Regions from separate parts of the Marinobacter sp. CH_CUG1437-1 genome, predicted to be linked through region 1. Evidence: riboswitches for the same ligand, from Rfam matches in the RefSeq annotation. Region 1 holds a riboswitch; the other holds the start of a gene.

The links. A riboswitch is a leader RNA that binds a small molecule or an ion and turns the genes downstream of it on or off. The one in region 1 is predicted to bind glycine.
Region 2: it holds a riboswitch for glycine, as region 1 does, so the genes downstream of both, WA411_RS05805 (D-amino acid dehydrogenase) here and WA411_RS00470 (trimeric intracellular cation channel family protein) in region 1, are expected to answer to the same signal.

The regions. Positions count from the first base shown of each region.
Region 1 is NZ_JAYMEW010000001.1:97,743-107,313, reverse strand. Features, by position in the region: gene WA411_RS00500 (MFS transporter) at 1-902, shown strand, start outside; gene WA411_RS00495 (benzoate/H(+) symporter BenE family transporter) at 1,021-2,199, shown strand; gene codA (cytosine deaminase) at 2,252-3,478, shown strand; gene WA411_RS00485 (Crp/Fnr family transcriptional regulator) at 3,572-4,099, shown strand; gene rnk (nucleoside diphosphate kinase regulator) at 4,412-4,798, shown strand; gene gdhA (NADP-specific glutamate dehydrogenase) at 4,812-6,158, shown strand; glycine riboswitch at 6,193-6,278, shown strand; glycine riboswitch at 6,280-6,378, shown strand; gene WA411_RS00470 (trimeric intracellular cation channel family protein) at 6,401-7,018, shown strand; gene WA411_RS00465 (LysR family transcriptional regulator) at 7,079-7,972, opposite strand; gene WA411_RS00460 (hypothetical protein) at 8,153-8,476, shown strand; gene WA411_RS00455 (DMT family transporter) at 8,628-9,554, shown strand.
Region 2 is NZ_JAYMEW010000002.1:87,277-96,847, reverse strand. Features, by position in the region: gene WA411_RS05825 (hypothetical protein) at 1-1,563, shown strand, start outside; gene WA411_RS05820 (hypothetical protein) at 1,556-2,992, shown strand; gene WA411_RS05815 (condensin complex protein MksE) at 2,985-3,611, shown strand; gene WA411_RS05810 (putative bifunctional diguanylate cyclase/phosphodiesterase) at 3,622-5,328, opposite strand; glycine riboswitch at 5,525-5,617, shown strand; gene WA411_RS05805 (D-amino acid dehydrogenase) at 5,780-7,000, shown strand; gene WA411_RS05800 (FGGY-family carbohydrate kinase) at 6,981-8,540, opposite strand; gene WA411_RS05795 (glycerol-3-phosphate dehydrogenase/oxidase) at 8,530-9,571, opposite strand, start outside.

The sequences.
Region 1 (9,571 bases):
TCATGTTCAGCGGCTACGCCGTGGGCGGCATGATGTCGGCAGGCCTGGGTATCTGGATCGTGCCCAATTTCGGCTGGGAGATCATGTTCTATCTCGCCATTGTGCCGATGTTGCTTCTGCCCCTGATGATCAAATACCTGCCTGAGTCGGTGGCATTCCTTATGGCGCAGAAACGTGAGGGAGAGGCGCGGGACGTTCTTTGCGAGGTGGCGCCGTTCAAAGCCATTAACGAGCAGGACGTTCTCATTGTTCCGCCGACCACAGAGAGCAAGGCGCCCGTGCTGGAATTGTTCCGGGGTGGTCGTGCCATGAGTACGCTGATGTTCTGGGTGGCTTTCTTCAACTGTCTGCTGATGGTGTACGCACTTGGTTCCTGGTTGCCGAAGCTAATGTCCGCTGCGGGGTATCCGCTGGATTCGAGTCTGATGTTCCTGATGGTGCTGAACATTGGCGCCATTGTTGGGGCCGTTGGTGGTGGCTGGTTGGCCGACCGGTTCTCGCTGCGCTCGGTTCTGGTGAGTTTTTTCATTCTGGGCTCGGGTTCGCTGATCACCCTGGGCTATGAAAACCCAATGTGGTTCCTGTATACCCTGATGGGCATTGCCGGCGCCACGACCATTGGTTCCCAGATTCTGCTGTACGCTTATGTGGCCCAATACTACCCAACCAGCATCCGGTCGACCGGGCTGGGCTGGGCTTCCGGGATCGGTCGAAACGGCGCCATTGTTGGCCCCATGTTGGGTGGCACTCTCCTGGCATTGGCACTGCCTCACCAAGTGAACTTCCTGGCGTTGGCAATCCCGGGCGCCATTGCCACCGTCGCCATTGCTCTCGTGGGCCGGAGATTTGGAGAGAAGTCTGTGCAGTCGGAGCCGGAGATGGTACTTGCCCCGACTAATTAATTGTGGAGCGTTGATGCACCCCTGAGGGAGACTGTCAGTCGAACCCCTCGTTTGCCCCGGCGCGTGAGTGTCCGGGGCTTTTTTCCGTTCCCGAAGATCAGATGAGAAGGAATTGAGCATGCCGCAGCTTTTCCGAGACATGTCCTTATCCGCCGTTGCGGCCGGTTTCCTGGCGGTGTTGGTTTCGTACGCTGGACCTTTGGCCATTTTCTTTCAGGCCGGCGCGGCGGCAGATATATCAACCCAGATGATGACGTCCTGGGTCTGGGCCATATCGATGGGCGCAGCGGTGTCCGGAATCCTGCTGTCGCTCTGGTTGAAGGCGCCCGTTGTAACCGCCTGGTCGGCCCCTGGCACGGCGCTTCTGGTCACACTGTTTCCGGAACTTTCCCTGAATGAGGCCGTAGGTGCTTACATCACAGCCGCTGTTCTCATCTTTTTCATTGGGGTCTCGGGCACGTTCGATGCGTTTGTACGAGCTATCCCAAAAGGCGTGGCGGCCGGGATGATGGCCGGGATTCTGTTCCAGTTTGGGGTTGAGGCGTTTACGGCCATTGAGTCCACTCCGGCGCTTGCAATTGGCATGGTGTTGGCCTACGTAGTGTTTCGGCGTCTGGTGCCGAAATATACGCTGGTTCTGCTTTTGATTGTCGGGATTGTGCTGGCTGTTTTGCTTGAGAATGCATCACTGGCGGGTGTCCGGCTGAGCATGGCAATCCCCCAATTCATCATGCCCGAATGGAATCTGGCTTCTACGCTGAGCCTCGCCATTCCTCTGGTGCTGGTCAGCCTGACAGGGCAGTTTCTGCCGGGCATGGCAATTCTGCAAGGTGCCGGGTACCGGGTGAAGGCCAAGCCGGTGATCGCTATTTCCAGTCTGGTATCACTTCCGATGGCCTTGTTCGGCGGGATAACAACGGTGGTTGCCGCCATTACCGCTGCGATCTGCACCGGCAAGGACGCCCATGAAGATCCCGCAAAACGTTACGTCGCCGGCGTGTTCAATGGCGTGTTTTACCTGGTCGGTGGCCTGTTTGCCGGCACCATCGTCGCGCTTTTTACCTCCTTGCCTGCTGCCTTTGTGGCAGTCCTGGCCGGCCTGGCCCTGCTAGGGGCCATTGCCAATAATCTGTTTGCGGCGCTCGAGGATGCGGGCCAGCGGGAGGCGTCACTGATTACGTTTATCGTGACGGCTTCCGGGCTGTCGCTGTTCGGGTTGTCCTCTGCCTTCTGGGGCGTGGTGATTGGTTTCGGATGCCATGCAATCGCACGAACCGGCCCAGCTAAACCCAGGTAAACGGAGTCCAAACGAAGAATATGATAAGCATGAATACATGCAAGGAGATGTTATGAATCAAAGTTTGGCTGCGATTGTAAATGCGCGGTTGCAGGGGCGGGAAGGTTTGTACCGACTGGCAATTGCCGAAGACCGATTCAGCGAAATCACGGCTCAGGAAGCGCCGGAGAAAGCTTCAGACAACGAGCTGGATGCCGGCGGTAACCTGGTTGTACCGCCGTTCGTTGAGCCACACATCCATCTTGATGCGGCCATGACCGCGGGTCAGCCCCGGTGGAACCAGAGCGGTACCCTGTTTGAGGGTATTGAATGCTGGTCCGAGCGCAAAGCCAGCCTGACTCATGATGATGTGATTGGCCGGGCTGAGCAGACGCTGAAGCTGTTCGCCGATAACGGAATTCAGCATGTTCGCACCCATGTGGACGTCACAGACCCCAAGCTGACGGGCCTGAAAGCCATGCTGGAGGTGCGTGAGCAAACCGCTGACACCGTAGATCTTCAGATTGTCGCTTTTCCCCAGGAAGGTCTCTGGTCATTTCCGCAGGGCAAGGAACTGATGGAGGAGGCGGTGCGTTTGGGCGCCGATGTGGTCGGTGGCATTCCTCACTTTGAATTCACCCGTGATTACGGCGTTGAATCGGTCCAGTGGCTGGTGGCGTTGGCCCACAAGCATGATCTTCTGGTGGACGTGCATTGCGACGAGATCGATGACCCCGAGTCCCGCTTCCTGGAAGTACTCGCTGCCGAGGCACTCAAGTTGGATTATGGCTCCCGGGTTACTGCCAGTCATACCTGTGCCATGGGCTCCTATAACGATCATTACTGCAGTCGGCTGTTCCGGTTGTTGAAAAAATCCGGTCTGCGTTTTCTTTCGATGCCTACCGAAAGCCTGCACCTGCAGGGGCGATTCGATGGTTACCCGAAACGTCGTGGCCTGACCCGTGTTCCGGAACTGTTGGATGCGGGACTTAAGGTAGCCTTCGGCCAGGATTCCATTCGTGATCCCTGGTACCCGCTGGGCAATGGCAACATGCTCCGTACCCTGGATGTTGGTCTGCACGCCTGCCACATGCTGGGTATGGGCTGGATTGACCGGTCGCTGGAGCTGATTACCGACAATGGTGCTGCGGCACTGGATTTAGAAGAATACGGTATTGAGGAAGGTCTTCCGGCTCGTTGTGTTGTGTTGAATGGCCAGTCGCCGTACGAGGTTCTGGTGGGGCAGTTGCCTGTGCTGGCGTCGGTACGTGATGGGCGGGTTTTGGTGAAGCGGCTTTAACCCTTCGAGTTCTGGTATCGGCCGCCAGGCCAGACTCGAGTCGTGGAGACCGCGCTATACTGTAAGCACGGTTCGTAACCCGGTGATGAATCCATGCGCAAGATAGATTCCTTAGCGTATTGGCAGAAGCAAGGCCCAGAGTTTTTTCGAGAGCTTTCCAGCTTTGGTGCCATGCCCGACGCGGTTATAAAAAAGCTCCTGGAAGAGGGGCGCGTGCTTAGCCTCAGTCCCGGCGACTCGCTTTACTCTGTTGGCGACCGAAGCGAGGCATTCTACATTGTGCTCAGCGGCAGAGTTGGTACCTGGATGCCGAGGAAAGATGGCGGCATGACCCTTGCCCGCTCTCACGAGCCGGGTGACGACATGGGGTTTGTCCCCATGATTGCGTTGGCAGATAGGCCTGCCAGTACCAGGGCCGATGAAGCATCGGTTGTTCTGGAAATCAGCTGTGTCCAGTTCCTTGATTTCCACCAACAAGATCCGGATGCCTTTGGTCTGATGCTCCTGAACCTCGTTCGTGGTATGGCCAGATCCATCATTACCATGGCGAGCGTGTTGGCGGAACAGGATGAGCAACTGCATCGGATGTATTCGGCGCCGTTCTCGCATCGCTCCAGATAAGCTGGCCCGCAATATGAGTAATTTCATGGGATTGTTGAGGACGCGGATATCAGACATTTTGATCGTTTCTTTTCTTCGTAAACTGAGCTAATTTAGCTTCCTAACATTCTTTTTTGGGCCACTGAACTTTTAAATGAAAACCGGTGTTTATGCCAATCACTCTCTCTACTCAACGGTAGCACTTCTAGCTGCCGGGCTGCGCCGTATTCGCCATTCCTTTCGCTGAATTCGTCGAAGAATCGTCGAATTCGGCGAGACCCTCTGAACACATCCTTTAACTTATTCTTGGCTTTCAAGCCTCAAGGAATCGGTATGTCTGAACGTCCAGCTATTTATGTGTTGGAACAGGATTTTGATCGTTTATCCGCCATGTTGGAGAAACAGCCACATGGCAATGAAGCCGCCCAGGCGCTTGCGCTCGAGCTTGATAGAGCAACTCTGGTGGATGCCGCGAATCTGCCTACCGGCACCGTCACCATGAACTCCTTGGTCCATTTTAAAAATGAAAGTAACGACGCGGAGTACACGATGAGGCTCGTTTACCCGAGTCAGCGAGAGGCAGACGAGGAATGTGTGTCCGTTCTGGCTCCAGCGGGTGCCGCCCTCCTGGGGCTTAGGGTAGGGGACCGTATTGATTGGCCATTCGCCGGCAAGAAGCAGCTTCGTCTGAAAATCATTGATGTAACCCAAGCAAACTGAACAAGGAAGACGCATGAATCAAACAGGCACCCTTGGCGAGCTGTACGAGCAGATCGTCCTTAGAAATCCAGCGGAACCTGAGTTTCACCAAGCAGTGTTGGAGGTCCTGGAATCACTATCGCCAGTCATAGAGAAACATCCCGAGTACAAGGAAGCGAAGCTCCTCGAGCGCATTTGTGAACCCGAGCGGCAGATCATTTTCCGGGTGCCGTGGGTGGATGATTCTGGCACGGTACAGATCAATCGGGGGTTCCGGGTTGAATTTAACTCGGCTCTTGGGCCGTACAAAGGGGGCTTACGATTTCACCCTTCCGTCAATCTGGGCGTGGTTAAATTTCTTGGTTTCGAGCAGATATTCAAGAATTCCCTGACCGGCATGCCGATTGGCGGAGGCAAAGGTGGTTCGGACTTTGACCCCAAAGGGCGATCTGACAACGAGATCATGCGGTTTTGCCAATCCTTCATGACTGAACTGTATCGGCACATTGGTGAGTATACCGATGTGCCAGCAGGCGATATTGGTGTGGGAGCCAGGGAGCTTGGTTTCCTGTTCGGCCAATACAAACGTCTGACCAATCGCTATGAATCCGGTGTTCTGACCGGCAAGGGCCTGGGATGGGGTGGTGCCCGTGTCCGCAAGGAAGCAACGGGCTATGGCACAGTTTATTTTGTGCGGGAGATGCTGGCCGCTCAGGGGATAGACCTTGAGGACAAAGACGTGGTGGTCTCTGGTTCTGGAAATGTTGCGATATACGCGATGGAAAAGGTCCAGCAGTTCGGGGGCAATGTGGTCGCCTGTTCCGATTCGAGTGGTTACGTTTATGACCCAGCCGGCATCGACGTTGCGCTGGTTCGCCAGATCAAGGAAACCGAACGTGGTCGAATCAGTGATTATGCGGCTCGTCGGCAGAATGGCAGTGATTTTGTTTCCGGAGCGTCTATTTGGGAGGTGCCCTGCAAAGTGGCCCTTCCATGCGCAACTCAGAACGAACTGACAAACTCAGACGCGAAAGCGTTGATTCGTAATGGCGTCCTGGCCGTCGCCGAGGGTGCCAACATGCCGTGTACCCCGGAGGCCATGAAATTGTTCCGCGAGGCAGGCACCTTGTTCGGTCCTGCAAAAGCCGCAAATGCCGGTGGCGTCGCAACCAGTGCTCTGGAAATGCAACAGAACGCCTCCCGAGATTCCTGGAGTTTCGATTACAGCGAACAGCGCCTGAAAGACATCATGACCGAAATTCATCGGTCCTGTTTTGAAACCGCGGAAGAATACGGCCGGCCGGGGGACTATGTGTTCGGTGCAAACACGACGGGGTTCTGTCGGGTGGCTGATGCGATGCTGGCGTTCGGGGTGATTTAACACCCCATGCCAGCTTCTTAACTTTTTAGACTCATGTGTTCTCGCAGGAGAGAGGGCCGTTGGCCCCGCCGAAGGCGCAAACTCCCATAAACGCTCAGGCAAAGGTACTGCGAGGCACCGTTCAAAGCCGTCTGGAGAGCGACTGCCAACGCAGTCCACCGAAGGGGCAAGCAGAGCCGGGCTCTGTAAACTCTCAGGTATCAGGGACAGGGGGAGAGGCCGCAGAAACTCAGGAGTCCTCTGTGCTCATCTCTATCTATATGATTGCCATTACCGCCGAAGCCATGTCAGGCGCACTCGCTGCCGGGCGTAGAAATATGGATCTCTTCGGCGTTGCTGTTATTGCCTTTTTCACCGCGCTGGGTGGCGGAACTGTCCGGGACATTCTCCTGGGTAATTTTCCAGTTACCTGGACCCAGCACCCACGCTATATCTACATGACCATTACAGGTGGGCTGGTAACGATCGTGATCGCCCGCTTTATGCGCCACCTTCGTCAGCTATTTCTGGTGCTGGATGCCATAGGCCTCGTGGCCTTCACGGTTATTGGTTGCAATGTTGCCCTTGAGCTGGGTTATGACACAGTCGTTGTTGTGATGGCCGGCATCACCACCGGCATTTTTGGCGGTATCATCCGCGACATCCTGTGCAACCGGACCCCGCAGGTATTGCGCCATGAACTTTACGCCAGTGTTTCACTGGTGGTCGCTTTTCTGTACCTGACTCTGCTTCGTCAGGGCGTGGATGAGAGCGTGACCCTACTGGCCGCATTCAGCCTGGGCCTCCTGCTCCGTATGGCCGCCATTCGCTGGCGCTTGTCGCTGCCAGTGTTCAGCTATTCGCAGGCCCGCTGGGAGTGAGGGCTCCTCGGCTTCTTGTTTGCGGAATCTGGAGCAATCGGGAGTTGGGCCAGCGTGTGATTATCTCTCGCGAAACGCTTGCTTGATGTGCTCGGCCAGAACGTCGCTGGCATTGTCCCGGCCCGCGCGCTTCACCAGCATCACTTGATAATCTGCCAATGGTGGCAGTGATTCATGAGTAAGAAGGGTGAACGGTGGCCGGATCAATCGCTTCGGAAACGCTGTAATGGCGAGGTCCGCCATCATGGCTGCCTCCTGGCTTGCGCAGTGATCACAGGCGTAGGCGATTCGATAGTCGATTCCAGCGTTATTCAGAGCGTTCAGAGCGATTCTTCGCCATGTACATCCATGTTTTGCCAAAGTGACAGGTAGTGGTGTTCGTAGGACTGCATCGCCATCTTCGCGACCCACCCACACCAGCGGTTCGGTGAGAATCGCCTCACCTCGCGAGGCGGAACCGGGTTCTCCGCCCATCACGAGGGCGAGATCAAGCTCTCCCTCATCAAGTTTTGGGATTAAATCCATGCTATGGCCTACCGCAACGTCGACCTGAACAGCGGGGTAGGACCTGGCAAACTGAGCCAACACATTGGGCAGGATGTGTTCTGCTACCGCGTCAGTGATTCCCACGCCCACGCGCCCTTCCAGGGTGGGCGCCAAAAATTTTGAAACGGCTTCGGCGTTGAGCTTGAGGAGGCGGCGACTGTAGCCCAGGAGCATTTCACCCTCCGCATTGAGTCGCACGGATCGCGCCTCGCGAACAAACAGCGTTTGTTCGAGCGTGGCCTCCAGGCGCTTGATCTGCATGCTCAACGCCGAGGGCGTGCGGAATAGCTTTTCGGCGGCCCGGGTAAAACTGCCGCATTCAGCGATAGTGACAAAGGTTCGCAACACATCGCTGTCGAGAAGCGGTAGTGCGGCGCGATTGAGCTTCCTGGTTGACTGCCTTTCCATTGCTCCACCTTTAAGAAAAAGTGAACGGTCAGTCTAAAACTTTTCGTTTGATTGATCCAACTGGAAGTAGCAAGCTAACAAAAGAGGTCGCGACCCTCTCATTGAAAAATCACTTGGCATGGGTGCCCGGTCGTTGCACGGGACGTTTTGCCAAACAGCAAATGAAAGCGGAGGCACGCGATGAACCAAATAAACCCAACCGAACAAGCCCTCCAGGCATGGGAGAAAGCGAATCAATTGGAGCTACCTCCAGAGCCACCCGAGCTGTTGTTCTACATGCCGGCGACGCCACCCAGGAACTTCTTGAGGGCGTTGGACAGAGGGTGGTGGCTATGCAAGCGTCGGTGGCTTTTCCGGCGCCACATAGTGCCACTGCTGGCCTTTGGCAAAGAGGTAGAGCGGGCGATCGGCCTTCGGCGAGAGGACATCCTCTGGGCCAACCAGCTCCCGCTGACGGTCGATGTGATCCAGGCATTAAAAGCTCGAAAAGAGAAGGTCTCCTAGTCAAGAAAGACAGGAGCACTTGGGCTTCGGACATATGAGTTCCGGGCCCTTCAGGCGCGAATCCGTTTAATCGTGTTGAAACTAACCGGGGATATACTTCCCCGGTCCTGGCGCTCGTGAAATACCGGGAATTTATTAATCGAGAGGTAGCATGAATCCAGTATCAGGGTCCGGTGTCTTTTTGTTGTCTGCAGCGTTTTCGGCCATTTTCATGGGAACGATTGGCGCGATTTCTGTTTTCGCGGGTGCCGGAGCGGAAACGGTCACCTTCTATCGGCTGTTCATCGGAGCGGTCCTGATGGCGGTGTATCTGCTCGCATCGGGTCAACGAGCAAAGATTTGTGTGTGGCCTGGAACCAAGGTACTTATGACTGGGGCTTTCCTGGCCGGTTTTGTGGTGTTTTATATATTGGCGATGGATTTCACCGCGATGGCGAATGCCGTCATGGTGCTTTATCTGGCGCCAGTAACGGCGTCTATAGCCGCCCATTTCTTTCTTGGTGAGCGCCTTACGTCTGCGAGTGTCGGGCTGGTCGTATTCGCCCTGCTCGGTTTTGCCATGATGATGGAGTTCGATTTCAACCTCAGCGGTCGTGCGGAGGAAGCAATCGGTCTTGCTTATGCGTTTTGCGCCATGCTCTGCTACTCGGCGTTCATGCTGACCAATCGGTCTATTGACGAGCGTGTGCATGTTTTCACTCGCAGTGGTTACCAGATGTTCGCCGGGGCCCTGTGTATGCTGCCATTGATGCTGCTGGAGGCAGAAACCATCTCCAATGCGCAGTGGGGCTGGTTGATTGCCGCCGGTGTGGTGCCGGGTTTCCTGGCTATCATGTTGGCCGTAATTGCTCTGAATTCCCTGCCCGCGGCCACGTTCGGCACGCTGGCCTATCTGGAACCGATTACCGTAGTGGCACTTGCCTGGGTGCTTTTCGATCAGAGCCTCAACAGCCTCCAAATGGCCGGCTGCGCCCTGATTATTCTTGCCGGGATTGCGCAGGCGTTGTTGATGAACCGACGTTGGGGAGCTGAGGCAGCATCGGAAATGCCAGCGGGTCTCGATTCCAGAGTCTCCTGAGGAATTTTTTATCAGTT
Region 2 (9,571 bases), on a different contig from region 1:
CGCCTAGTGATGGCCAGCCCGGGCCGGGATCTGGATGCCGACAGCAAGGCTGCCATTGAGGCTTTCGCCCGGCTGTTCGTGCCCAATGATAAAGGCTTTGACTGGTTCGATACGGAATACCAGGCACAGCCGGCCCGGCAGACCGACTTTGCAGAGCAGCGCCGGCATATGGAAGGCGAGCTTCATGGCCTGGAAAAGGAGCGGGCGGAGCTGGCAGACACCGCCAATCAGGAGCATGATCGGCCACGGCTGATCGAGCGCACCGAGAAAGAGATCCGAGCCATCGAAAAGGATCTCGAAACGCTCCAGCGCTACCCGGCCACCGCGACCACCCTGCGGGATGCCACTGAGGAGAAGCAGGCGGCCGAAGAACAGTTGGCCAAACTGGAAGAACAGGCCCGGCTGGAGCAGGAAAAGCAGGATGCGGTGCAGCAGAAAGCCGCCAAGGCCAGAGCCGAGAAAGAGCGGATCGAAGAAAGGGAGCGGGAGCTGGCGGGCCTCAGCCGCAGCGTCGGCACCGTGGAGCATCGATTCCCGCATCTCAAAGCGGTGGAAGCGGAACAGCCTTTGGACATCGAACGGGTGTCCGTAGCTGCATTTGACGACCTTCAAACCCAGCTGGACGACCTGGAAGAGCGTCGGCGCAGCATCCTCGACCACCTTCGTCAGTTCGTTTATCTGGGCATCCATGAAGATACCGAAGGCGAATTGCAGAAAGACAGCCCCGCGTCATCGGTTATCCGGGAAACCTTCAAAAGCCTCTCTGACCTGTTTGCCGGCATGGCCGAACGCTGGAACGTGCTGGAGCAGCAGGTGGGCATCCACAACGAAACCGTAGCCAGCTACCGGCAGGCCCTGAAATCCAACCACGAGCACGTTGCCCGTTTCGAAGCGCAGCTCAACCGCGAGCTGGAGGGCGTGCGGATCAACGATCTGGTGGAAATCCGGGTGGACATCCACACCGATCCGAAATTCCGCAACCTGGTGGAAGAAGCCAACAACATCGACCCGTATGGCAACCAGCTGCAGTCCGATGCGTTCTACGATCGCTTGCGGGTGTTCGTGGCGGACTTTTTCGGGGAGGGCGGCAGTAAGCGCCTGACCATGGACAAGGTGATCACCGGCATTTCCTACCGCACTCGCAAGGAGAACGCCGCGAGCCTGGACAAAAAAGGCCAGTCCACCTCCACCACTGCACTGATCAATCTGGAGCTGGTGTACCGGCTGCTGAAACGGGTGCTGTACCCGGGCGTGCAGCTGTCGTTCCCCATGGTGCTGGATGAGCTGGCCAGCGTGGACATTAGCCAGATGCCGTCACTGCTGGAGCGTCTCCGCAAGCAAGGCTTCAACCTGTTCTCTGCGGCCACCCACAGTGCCAGCGCGGAGGTGATCTACCTGATCGGCCGGCATTTGGAAGTAGGCCAGATGCGGACGGCGCGGCCCTACAGCCCTCAGCGAACTCTGGTGTTCTGGGGCGGGGCCGAAGGCTTCACCAACGGCGAGGCCATGAGCCACTGGGCCGACCAGACCCAGGCTAGCCTGATGGAGCCGGTGGATGAGTAAACGCTTCAGCACCCTGGATACCACCCGGCTGCTGTTCGAGCACCCGAAGATCCTGTTCCGGATGATTGAGCGAATGGACCGGAACGAAGCCCGGTATATCCGCGAGAGCGATCTGGTGGCAGAGGTGATGGACTACACGCGCACCCTGGGCAACGCCGACCGGGATCGTGTGCGTTTTGCGCTGAATACCGACAATCTGTTCCGCAGTGGCCTGGTGATTGACATCATCAAGGCCGAGGGCGAGCGGCGTCTTGTGTTCCAGGATGCCCTGATCAACCTGATGCGGGCCTGTAACGCCTCGCTGTACCAGGAACTGACGGATGCCCGCCTGCGGGGTCATCTGGTAACCCTGCGGGATGTGCGCAATCGGCTGGAAACCAGCAGCTTCAGCGACGCGGACCCGGACTATACTGAACTGCGGGATGATCTGAACGAGCGGGTCAGTCAGCTGATTGGTTTGTTGCGCCAGAACGTGTTGCGTATGCAGACCATCAGTGCCCAGCTTGCGGATCTGTCCGGCGACGCCAGCCGGGCGCCGGAGAAATTCCTGGAGTTCCGCCAGAACCTGTTTGAGCAGATCGTTACCCTCTACGAGCGCCACATCAAGCCAACCCTGGTGTTCCTGAACCCGGATACCCGGCTGCCAGATGGCAGCAACCTGTTTGAGACCCTGGAAGCCATGGTTCGGCTGCTGGAAAGTCATGGTGATCACAGCCTGGCGGACCAGTTGTTCCGTTCCTCCATCAGCCTGAACGCCCTGTACAAACCCATTCAGGTGGTGGCTCAGGAGGTGGAGCACTTCCTGCGCAAGACTCGCCAGGGCATGGTCCAGTACAACGCCATGGAGCATTTCTACGGCAAGCTGCAGGAACTCAAGGGCGAAACCGAGACCCTCAGCCTGAAACGAAAGTGGCTGGAAGGTGGTGACTTTGCCCGCAGTACCGGCTTTCTGGTGGGTTTGCGGGCCCAGCAGCGCCCCAAACATTATGCCTTCGGTGAATCGTCCAGCTACTACCAGCTGTTGTTCAGCGAACTGGAGCTTCGCCTGAACGACCTTCGTCGCAAGGCCGAGGTTCCGGTTCTACAGGAAGTGGAGGGCAGTGGTCGTCATACCCGAATCGATGTCCAGCGCATCAACCAGCTTTATCAATGGCTGGAAACGCTGGAGCTTCGGCCAACACTCGATCTGGTACGGGAGCTACACGGCCGTCTGGACGGCTTTATTCCGGGCTATCGCTTCCCGGATTTGCTGGCGGCCCTGAATCGGCTGGTCAATTCGCCGCCGGAGGGCCTGCAGGTGGTCACCACCAACCGTTTCCGAATCCTGGATCAGTCATCGGACAGCGAGCAGTTTGTCTACCGCAAGCGCCGTCTGGAAACGACTGAAAGAAACGTCCCGGTCAACCAAGAAGAGCAACACCATGCCTGATTTCTCTGATGCGATGGAAACCACCGAATCTGTGGATCAAACCCAGGGCTCGAGCAACTTCGAGCAGATCCTGCCGGCCCAGAGCGCCGCGATCTACCGGGAGTTCCAGGCCGGCCGGGTGATTGTGCGTGATGTGTGGGACAGCAACCGTTCCGAACTGCGAGCCAACCCGCTTTACAACCTGTTGTACAACCATCTGTCCCATTTCCGGACCTTCTACGAGCACCTGGGCAGCGAACTGGTGTTCAACGAAACCGGCGCGTTTTTCTTTCTCAAGGAGAGCAGTGACGACGAGAACGAGGAACACGATGAAAACGCCTTCCGGGTGCAGGTGATCCTGCTGCTGATCGGGCGCTATTTCGCGCGCAGCGGTCGGGATCTTGAATACCTGGGGCGCCCCGATGCAGGGCTGAATGAGCAAGACCTGTCGGCGTTGGCGAGCGATGAGGAGTATCAGGAGATCCTCAGGGCAGCCCGGTTCGAAAAAGGCGTGCCGGAAGCGCTGGACTACCTCGATAAACGCCATCTTCTGTTTCGTGCCGGTGCAGGGCGGTGTTTCCTGAGTTCTGCCGGGCTGTATTTCTTGCAGGAGCTGGTTCGGGAATACGAGCAGGGATAAGGTTTTCTGCTCAGAAGCTTGCCAGGAACTCTTCCATCTTTTGGGCCGGCATCGGCTTGGCATACAGAAAACCCTGGGCGAGGTCACAGCCCAGGTCTGTCACCAGCTGGGCCTGTTCATCCGTCTCGACGCCCTCCACAAGCACGCTCAAACCCAGACTGTGCCCGACCGTAATCATGGCCTCCATGATGGCCATGTCGGCGTTGTTCTGCATCGCATGCTGGAGAAAGCTCCGGTCGATTTTTATGCCACAGACCGGGAGTTTTCTGAGATAGACGAGCGATGAGTATCCGGTGCCGAAATCATCGATGGAAATGTGCAAGCCAGCCTCTTTCAGTTTTTCGAGTTGTCTGGTCTGGTTCTCATCACTGCCAAAAACTTCATTCTCGGTCAGCTCGACCCCTAACTGGTGCGGCTCCAGCTCATAGCGTTCGAGGGTTTCAAGAATATGGTTGGCAAGGTGCGGATTCGTGAGCTGACGTCCCGACAGGTTGATATCAACCCGCAGGTTGGCCAGAGGCGTTCTTTTCCAGGCGTGGAGTTGTTTGCAGGCCGCTTCGATCACCCAGTCGCCAATCCGGTTAATGAGGCCGGACTTCTCTGCCACCGGAATAAAAATGGCGGGCGAAACGGCCCGTGATTGTCCATCAAAACACCGAAGAAGGGCCTCGCAGGAGTCACTTTTCCGTTCGCTAAGGCTGATCTGGGGCTGAAACACCAGTTCCAGGCCATCGTTGTTCAGGGCGTCCCGGAGCAGGTTGGTGATTTCCTGGTATTGCACCAGTCGATCATTGATATCCGGGGTATAGAAACAGAGGCCGTTCTTGCCGGTTTCTTTGGCCTGGTACATGGCCGCATCTGCATTACCCATAAGCTCCGCAACGGTGGAGCCATTGTGCGGAAACAGGCTGACACCGAAACTGGCGGTAACCTGGTAACAGTCGCCTTCCAGGTGGACTTGATGTTCCAGGGCATCAATCAAACGACAAATCAGCTCATGTAGAGCTTCGGGACCATCGAAGTCGAAGATCAGGAGAACAAATTCGTCTCCACCAAAGCGACTCAGCAGGTCGCCGCCCCGTAGTTCGGCCCTCAAGGTTTCCGCCACCGCTTTAAGAAGGCTGTCACCATGATGATGGCCGAGCGTATCGTTGATGATCTTGAAATTGTCCAGATCGATGAAAACGACCGCCAGTTCCTGTTGCAGGCGATCTGCCTCGTCGAGTCGGCTCGACAACTCCGCTTCCATGAAATGCCGGTTCGGTAATCCGGTCAGGTCGTCAAAACTCGCTCGCCGGTATAGCTCATCTCTGGCACGTTTTTGTTCTTCCAGGCTGATGTCGATACAGAACATCTCACAGGCGCCGCTCTCCTGTTTGATCATGACATGGCTGGAGTAAACGGGAACCAGGTGTCCTTCTTTATGCTTGAGTTCGAGTTCGTCGGAAGGAATGCTGATGTTGTTTTCAAGCCAGTCGCGATGCGCTTCAATCACGCCGTCACGCATGTGATCGGGAATGACCAAGTCTTCCAGTAACTGTCCGAGTGCTTCTTGGCGAGAGTAACCGTAAAGACGGGCGCTGGCATCATTCCAATAAATGACCCGGCGCTGTCTGTCGTAACCCTGGACAGCGATCATCGGCAGACTCTCAATCAGCTCGTAGAACCTGCTTTCACCATCTTCTATCGCTGATCGAAATCCTTGTCTTTGTCCCATTGCGGGTAAGCATCCTCTTGGTTAGCGACTGGTGCACCGCAAAGCGATGATGCGATTGAACTGATCATAGTTCGGGGCCGGCGTGTTATCTAGTTGATTTGCTTAGTGGCAGGGTGAATGCTTTGCAGCGGCTGGTTTCCTGGCTCCGGGTTATTTGCTATGTTTAGGCCCGTGGGTTGGGTTTTATTACCAATCAGACATGTCTGCGGGAGAGACTGAATCCCTTGCGATCAGCGCCGAAGGAGCAACTGCCCCGGAAACTCTCAGGCAAAAGGACCGCTGACATGAATACTTTCCGAAGAGCTGTCGACAATCGCGTCAGTCGGCACACCGAAGGAGCAAGCGGCTGGTTTTGTTGAACCGACCGTGAATCTCTCAGGTCCCGTGACGGAAGGGGTGCTTTCTGCCATGTCGAGCAGGGAGGAAACCCTTGGCGCTCACGGAGATTGGAATGAAGCGAATTGCAGTTATCGGCGGTGGTATTACCGGTATTACCACAGCCTACACCCTTGCCAAGCGCGGGCTTGACGTTACGGTTTACGAGAAACACCGCTATGCGGCGATGGAAACCTCCTTCGCCAACGGTGGTCAGCTCTCTGCCTCTAACGCCGAGGTGTGGAACAACTGGCAGACCGTCATGAAAGGCATCAAGTGGATGTCCCGCCGTGATGCGCCACTGCTGGTCAACCCGAAGCCTTCCTGGCATAAACTGAGCTGGTTCGCCGAGTTCATCGCCGCAATTCCCCAGTACGAGAAAAACACCACGGAAACCGCCCGTCTGGCCATTGCTGCCCGCGACCACCTGTTTGCCTGGGCGCAGGAAGAGGGCATCGATTTTGATCTGAAGAAGCAGGGCATCCTGCACATCTACCGGGACAAGGCCGGCTTCGATCACGCCGCCAAAGTGTCTCGGCTTCTGGCCGCTGGCGGCCTTGAGCGCCGTTCGGTTACCCCGGAGGAAATGAAATCCATCGAGCCGACTCTGGCCGGTACCTACTACGGTGGCTTTTTCACCGAGAGTGACTCCACAGGTGACATTCACAAGTTCACCAACGGCCTGGCCGACGCCATCCAGCGCCTTGGCGTAAAAACCTGTTATGGCCATACCGTGACCGAGCTGAGCGCCGATGAGCGTAATGCCTGGGTGACCGCTTATGACGGCACCGAGCAAACCCGGGATACCTTCGACGGCGTGGTGATCTGTGCCGGTGTCGGCAGTCGTGGGCTGGCCAAGAAGCTGGGTGACCGGGTGAATATCTACCCTGTGAAGGGTTACTCCATTACCGTAGAGCTGGAAGACGAAGCCTCGCAGAAGGCTGCACCCACTGTCAGTCTGCTGGATGACGCCACCAAGATCGTCACCAGTCGCCTGGGCGATGGCCGTTTCCGCGTTGCCGGTACTGCCGAGTTCAGCGGCTACAACCGCGACATCAAGGACGACCGAATCCGCCCGCTGACCCGTTGGGTTGAGCAGTGCTTCCCTGGAGTCTGTACTCGCAAGGTAGTTCCCTGGGCCGGATTGCGGCCAATGCTACCGAACATGATGCCCAGGGTTGGGCCAGGGCGCCTGCCAACCGTGTTCTACAATACCGGGCACGGCCACCTTGGCTGGACCCTCTCCGCAATTACCGCTGAAATGGTCGCGGAGCGTGTTACCGGGGATAGCCGGTAATCTCCCGGATTTTCCGGTAGAGGGGCTGGAGCTGGGGGTACATCCGCAGGTACACCTCTGAATAGAGCCTCTGGTACAGGGCCCGGGTTTCTTCGTTGGGATGGAAAACGTCGCCAACCCGGGTCATGTTTGTCACTGCCGTATCGAAATCCGGATGCAGGCCCAGGCCTACCGCCGCATCAATGGCGGCACCGAGCCCGGAGGTTTCATAGGTATGAGGCCTCTCGGCCGGTAATCCGAACACATCGGCGGTTAACTGCATGGCGGCATCACTCTGGGAGCCGCCACCTGCCACTCGAAGCTTCCGGATCTTCACACCGCTTCGTTTTTCGATTTTTTCCTTTCCTTCCCGCAGCGCATAGGCAAGGCCTTCAAGGATCGCGCGGTATATGTGCGAGCGGGTGTGAACGTCCCCGAATCCAATGATCGAGCCTTTTGCTTCCGGCCCCGGCTGACGAACACCGGGCGACCAGTAGGGCTGGAGCATCAGGCCCATGGATCCGGGGGGAACGGCTTTGACCAGTTCATCGAACAGCGCTTCGGGCTCAATGCCCCTTTCTTCGGCGATTTTCCTCTCCCGAAGGCCGAACTCCCGCTTGAACCAGCTCACCATCCAGAAACCCCGGTAGATCATCACTTCCGTGGAATAGTGACCGGGCAGTGCAGAAGGATAGGGCGGCATCAGCCGGATAGGTTCCACGTAGCGCTTGCTGGTGGTGTTGATGGTGGCGGTGGTGCCGTAACTCATGCAACCGATGTCTGGGGTCAGCCCGCCGGACCCGAGTATCTCGCAGGCTTTGTCGGAGGCGGCTGCGATAACGGGCAGGCTTTTTTGCAAGCCGAGGTGTCGGCAGGCTTCGTCGGTCAGATGCCCCAATGTTTCCCCGGGCGCTACCAGTTCAGGCAGCATGGAACGCTCGACCGGCATGGTCTGCCATTTGAAATCCCGTTGGCCGGCCCAGCGGTGCTTCTTGTAGTCGAAGGGCAGGTATCCAACCTGGCTTCCGGTGGAATCCCTGAATTTTCCTGTTAGCCGGTACGTGAGGTAGCCCGAGAGCAAGAGAAAGTGTCGGGTTTTTGCCCAGATCTCGGGTTCATTCTGGGCAATCCAGTTAGCCTGGGTCTTTTCCCGAAACCGGTTGATGGTGTCTTCCAGCCGGGCCAGTTTGAACAGCCATCCCCAGGGCCCTTTGACCGGGCCATCAACTCTGGCATGGCGCTGGTCGAGCCAGATGATCGCAGGGCGCAGAGGTTGGCCGTTTGCATCCAGGTTGATCACGGTGCCCCGTTGAGTGGTCACGGTGACCCCGGCAACCCGGTCTGGCGTAGCTTCCGTGGAACTCCAAAGTAGCTTGCAGGCTTCCCCGAGCTGCTCCCAGAAATAATCCGGATGCTGCTCGGCCCAGCCGGGCTCCCGCGAGAAGTAGGGCTCGATTTCCTGCTTGCCTTTGCCCACAAGGTTGCCGCGGGTATCAAACAACAGCGCGCGAATGCTCTGGGTGCCATTGTCGATGGCCAGAATCAGTGGATCAGCCGGCATCGGACGGCTCCCCCGACGGCATCGAATAGGCATTGTGATAGATCGACAGGTAGCGGGCCTGTTCATCGTCCCAGCGCTCGTCATCCCAGCCAAGCAGGGGTTGGCAGTGCCTGCGGATCTCCGGAAGAAGGCTTTCGGCCGCTTTCGGAAGCACCAGGCCCAATCGGGTTCTACGCAGGAGCAGATCATCCAGGTGCCGCACATCTTCTTTCTGGCAGGCCCAGCAGAGCTCTGCCCAAAGCAATTCGGAAGCCTGGTGTGCATTAACAGCTTCCAATGGTCCAGCTGCAAGAACCTCGTCAAGCAAGGGGCCATAGAACCCCTGGAGCCGTTGCCAGCACTGATGGCCGATCGCGGCTGGTCTTGCCGAACCATGTTCTGGCTGGAATACCGGCTCGGATTCTGGCCGCAGAACCGTGGCGGCGTCTTCGCCAAGTCCCCGGTTGAGCGCTTCCCGGGCGATAACCCGGAAGGTGGTGAGCTTGCCCCCGGCAATGCTGACCAGGCCCCGGTCTACCCTGAGTTCGTGTTCCCGGTTTTCCTTCGAGGGCGCTTTGCCCGTGCCGTCGGTTACCACGGGCCGCACCCCGGCCCAGGTTGAGAGAATGTCCTTGCGGGCAATGGGGCTTCCCGGAAACAGCCGTGACGCGACCTCAAGCAGATAGGCGGTCTCTCCTGGGGATATAACCGGTTCCTGATCAAGATCGCCTTCATGATCAATATCAGTAGTGCCGAGAACGGTTGTGCCGAGCCAGGGGAAGGCGAACACCGGACGACCATCCTCAGGATGGAAAAGGGAAACGGAACAGGACACCGGCAGGCAGGACCACGGGAGGACTAGATGGCTGCCGCGCAACGGCCGGATGTGCATGGTGTCCCCGTTGGTCTGGCTCGATTGCAGCCGGTCGGCCCACGCGCCCGTGGCATTGATCACCAGGGGCGCGGAAATCATGATGGGCGTATCGTCTTCTTCTGGCTGAATCAGTAATCCAGACACCTTTCCGTCATCGCTGCGCTTTACTTCCATCGCC